One region of the Brenneria goodwinii genome, then DNA from elsewhere that is predicted to be linked to it. Evidence: predicted binding sites of a transcription regulator. Region 1 holds the regulator's gene; the other holds the start of a gene.
The links. The regulator Fur, encoded in region 1, represses iron uptake genes when iron is present. The targets are predictions, from matches to a motif close to ATAATAATGAGAACNACTATCAA.

Region 1 (2,486 bases):
TGTATTTCCGATGCGCTGGAAGGCGTGACGCACTCACTGTGCACGTTGGAGTTCCAGGATAACCGCCGTTTATATGACTGGGTGCTGGACAATATCACCATACCTTGCCATCCGCGTCAGTATGAGTTCTCTCGTCTTAACCTTGAATACGCCATCATGTCCAAGCGCAAGCTGAACCTGCTGGTGACGGAAAAAATTGTTGAAGGTTGGGACGATCCGCGTATGCCGACGATTTCCGGCTTGCGCCGCCGTGGCTACAGCGCCGCGTCTATCCGTGAGTTTTGTTACCGCATCGGGGTAACCAAGCAGGATAACAACGTTGAAATGGCGGCGCTGGAGTCCTGCGTACGCGACGATCTGAATGAAAATGCGCCGCGCGCCATGGCGGTGCTCGATCCGGTAAAACTGGTAATTGAAAACCTTCCTTTAGGTCATGAAGAGTGGGTTACGATGCCAAACCATCCGAATAAACCGGAAATGGGCACGCGTCAGGTGGCGTTCAGCCGTGAAGTTTATATCGATCGCGCTGATTTTCGTGAGTCGGCCAATAAGCAATACAAGCGTCTGGTGTTGGGTAAGGAAGTTCGTCTGCGTAATGCCTATGTGATTAAGGCGGAACATATTGATAAAGACGATCAGGACAATATCACAACCATCTACTGTAGCTATGATCCGGATACTTTAAGTAAAGATCCGGCCGATGGCCGTAAAGTAAAAGGCGTTATTCACTGGGTGTCCGTGACGCACGGCCTGCCGGCGGAGTTCCGTCTGTATGATCGTTTGTTCGGCGTTGCCAACCCCGGGGCGGCGGACGATTTCCTGTCGACCATCAATCCGGAATCACTGAAAGTGACCCATGGCTTCGTTGAAGCAAGTCTGGCGCAGGCTGAAGCGGAAAAAGCGTATCAGTTTGAGCGTGAAGGCTATTTCTGTGCCGATCGCGTTTATTCCAGTCCACAGCATCTGGTATTTAACCGTACGGTGGGCTTGCGGGACACCTGGGTAGGATAAGCGTAGGGGTTTGTGCAGGTAAAAGAAAAATAAAACCGCCTCGGCGGTTTTATTTTATGCGGTAGATTTATCTTTTTGCGTCGTGCAGGGTTTCGTCTTCACGGCAATCCCCTCCACTACAATGGCCATACAGATACAAACTGTGGTTGGTCAGTTTGATGTTGTGTCTTTCCGCGATTTCGCGCTGGCGTGCTTCGATATACTCATCACGGAACTCAATGACTTTGCCACAATCCAGGCAAATCAGATGGTCATGATGATGTTGTTGTGTCAGTTCGAAAACTGATTTTCCGCCTTCAAAATTGTGGCGGGTAACGATACCAGCATCATCAAACTGATTCAGTACGCGGTAGACGGTCGCCAAACCAATCTCTTCGCCCATATCAATCAGTTTCTTATATAAATCTTCCGCACTGACGTGGTGGCACTCCGGGTCCTGCAATACTTCCAGAATTTTTAGTCTTGGAAGAGTGACTTTCAGGCCGGCCTTCTTTAATGCGGTGTTATTGTCAGTCATGCGGATTTAGTCCTGTTGCTTACTTATCAATGGAGGCTATCTAGCCTATGACATCGGTCGGCTCAAAAATGCAATAGCGTCTCAATTATAGAACCGTGCATACAAAATGAAAACAATGAAATGTTAACAATATTATTTCCACACACAATATGGATGTACCATGCAATCCATTGTTGGTAGTGGGGTACACCAAAACGAATGCACATAACCGATGTGGGTATTGTACATACTTATAGGAAGAAGTTAGAAAAATGTATCAATCTTTACGAGAGGTTTTTTCTATTAATCCGGCTCTGACAGGAACACTATCAGAGCCGGAAAATCGTCTTAGCCGACCAGTTCTTTCAGATTCAGCTCTTCGCTGATCTGTTTCACCCAGGCGGTGACACGCTCATTGGTCAGTTCGGGCTGACGATCTTCGTCGATGGTCAAACCAACGAAGTGCTTATCATCAACCAGACCTTTAGAGGCTTCAAAGTAATATCCTTCCGTCGGCCAATGTCCGACGATAGTCGCCCCGCGCGGTTCAATAATATCGCGGATGGTGCCCATCGCGTCACAGAAGTACTCGGCATAGTCTTCCTGATCGCCGCAGCCAAACAGGGCAACCAGTTTGCCGGTAAAGTCTATTTCTTCCAGCGTAGGGAAAAAGTCATCCCAGTCGCATTGGGCCTCCCCGTAGTACCAGGTCGGGATACCCAACAGCAAAATATCGAAAGCTTCAAGATCTTCTTTACTGCTTTTGGCGATGTCATGAACTTCGGCAACGTCTGGTCCCAGTTGTTGCTGGATGGTCTTGGCAATGTTCTCGGTATTGCCGGTGTCACTGCCAAAGAAAATTCCTATGAGTGCCATGAATTGAATAACCTCTTGATTCTTAATGATATGGAGCAGTCTTTTACCCACTTATCGGCTAATAATAACAGACACGCACTGCATGAGAAACTCGTATCGGTAA
Region 2 (2,486 bases), 2.5 Mb from region 1:
CAGGGGCCTGCATTCAGAATCTGCCAGGCGATGGCCAGCGCCTGACGCGAAGGCGTCCATAAATGGGTGGAAAGATGGGTCTGTGTGAAGTTATAAATAGCTTGCCAGTCGTCGACGCTATCCAGCAGGTTACCGTATAGCCATTCCCGGCTAAAGGTGAGCGAAACGGTGCGTTCGTATTCATCTCGTTTGCCGTTACGGCTGAATTGCGTGGGCTCGGTCAGTGAAATCAGCGACGCCGGCTGGTGATTTCCCAGATGTAACAGCTTTTCATCATAGGTAATATGCGCGACGCCGTTTACCACAATCGCCAGTTTGATCGCCCCATTCAGCACGCTCTGCGTCTTCATGTTGTGCAGGTTGATTACATCCGCCGTATGCAAAATCAGATCGCGATTCAGTTGTATCACATCGAAATTGCCAAACAGTACGGGAGTATCGTCGATCAATCTCGGTCCAAGCAGACGGTAGTCATTTGAGACCAGACTTGACTGCTGGACGATGTGACTCTTATAAATCGATTTCGATGACGGCACATGATTTTGCATGATATCCCCTTACATTGTCTGGTTATCGTCCGCCATTTTGCCGTTCTCGCAAAACAATTTGCTGTTTACGCAAAACCAGCCCTAAAAAACAAATGTAACAATGACTGACCAAAACAGGTAATGCAAATACTTCTCAGTAGCATTTTTTGTTGACGGTCGGTAAGGCGCGGGCGGGAATTTTTGTCCGCGTGAGCGGTTTTCGCAACAGATAGCGGGGTTACTTGAACCGTCGCTGATGTATTTCTGTTCGATAGCCGCCCAATGATACGACAGGCTTGTCTCCACAAAGTATGGACGCCGTTTACGGCAATAAATGAAGCCTGTCAGCGCTTGCCCCTGTCAACATCCGCGGTCTTTCAAATTATGATTCTACAGGGCGATTTTAAATGATGAGATTACCACCACGTCACTACCTGGCGACGTTTATCGGGTTGAGCTGTGCGGCCATGCCTTTGATGACAGGAGCCGAGACGCCGGCGGCCGCCACCCAGCAAACCCAGCAGGACACGGCATCTGATTCTTCTGACACTATCGTGGTGACCGCCGCTGAGCAAACGCGTCAGGCGCCGGGCGTATCGACGATCACCGCGGAGGATATCAGTAAACGTCCGCCGGCCAACGATCTGTCTGAACTGATCCGCACCATGCCGGGGGTGAATCTTACCGGAAACTCCACCAGCGGTCAGCGCGGGAATAATCGTCAGATCGATATCCGCGGCATGGGGCCGGAAAATACGCTGATTCTGGTGGACGGCAAACCGGTTTCCAGCCGCAATTCCGTGCGTTATGGCTGGCGCGGCGAGCGCGACACCCGCGGCGACGCCAACTGGGTGCCGGCGGATCTGGTGGATCGCATCGAAGTGCTGCGCGGTCCGGCGGCGGCCCGTTACGGTAACGGCGCGGCGGGCGGGGTGGTGAATATCATCACCAAGCAGCCGACGCAGGAGTGGCATGGCAGTTGGAACACCTATTTCAACGCGCCGCAGCATAAGTCGGAAGGGGCGACCAAGCGCACCGATTTCAGCTTGATGGGCGGCCTGACCGATAACCTGAGCCTGCGCCTGTACGGTAATCTCAACAAGACGCAGGCGGACGCCCGCGATATCAATGAAGCGTATAAATCGGAGCGGACAGGCAGCTACGCCAGCTCCGTGCCGGCTGGCCGCGAGGGAGTACGCAACAAGGATCTCAACGCGCTGTTGCGCTGGGATATCACCGAACAGCAGTCGCTGGAGTTTGAGGCCGGCGTCAGCCGTCAGGGCAACATCTACGCGGGTGATACCCAGAATACCAACAGCAATGCGCTGGTGGTCGGTAATTATGGTCGTGAAACCAATCGTATGTACCGGCAGAACTTCGCCGTAACCCATCGCGGCTATTGGGATAACGGCGTCAGTTCCACTTCCTATCTGCAATATGAGCGTACGCATAATACCCGCATTGCGGAAGGGCTGGCGGGCGGGGTTGAAGGGATCTTCGATACCACAGCTCCGAACGAATACCGGACCATCAAGCTGGATACCCTGACCGGCCATAGCGAGGTGAATATCCCGTTTGAGGCGTATTTCAACCAGACCGCCACCCTCGGCATGGAGGTATCGGATCAGCGCATGAAGGATCCGGCCTCCACGTCCTATGACATCTCGGCGATCGGCGCTATTGAGGGCTATGCCAGCAACAACCGCGACAGCAATATCGATGCGCAAATCTTCTCGCTGTTCGCCGAGGACAACGTCGAACTGACGCAAAGCACCATGCTGACGCCGGCGCTGCGTTTCGATCACCACAGCATTGTGGGGAATCACTGGAGTCCGTCGCTGAACCTGTCGCAGGGGCTGGGCGAGGATTTCACTCTGAAAATGGGTATCGCCGCCGCTTACAAAGCGCCCAACCTCTACCAGCTCAACCCTAACTATCTGCTCTACAGCAGAGGGCAGG

Region 2: a site for Fur is predicted at 669-691, ahead of ACN28R_RS23355 (TonB-dependent siderophore receptor). Genes of this name have one in related genera too.

The regions. Positions count from the first base shown of each region.
Region 1 is NZ_CP014137.1:2,747,392-2,749,877, reverse strand. It holds gene glnS (glutamine--tRNA ligase) at 1-1,011, shown strand, start outside; gene fur (ferric iron uptake transcriptional regulator) at 1,079-1,528, opposite strand; gene fldA (flavodoxin FldA) at 1,856-2,383, opposite strand.
Region 2 is NZ_CP014137.1:5,265,704-5,268,189, forward strand. It holds gene ACN28R_RS23350 (helix-turn-helix transcriptional regulator) at 1-548, opposite strand, end outside; gene ACN28R_RS23355 (TonB-dependent siderophore receptor) at 938-2,486, shown strand, end outside.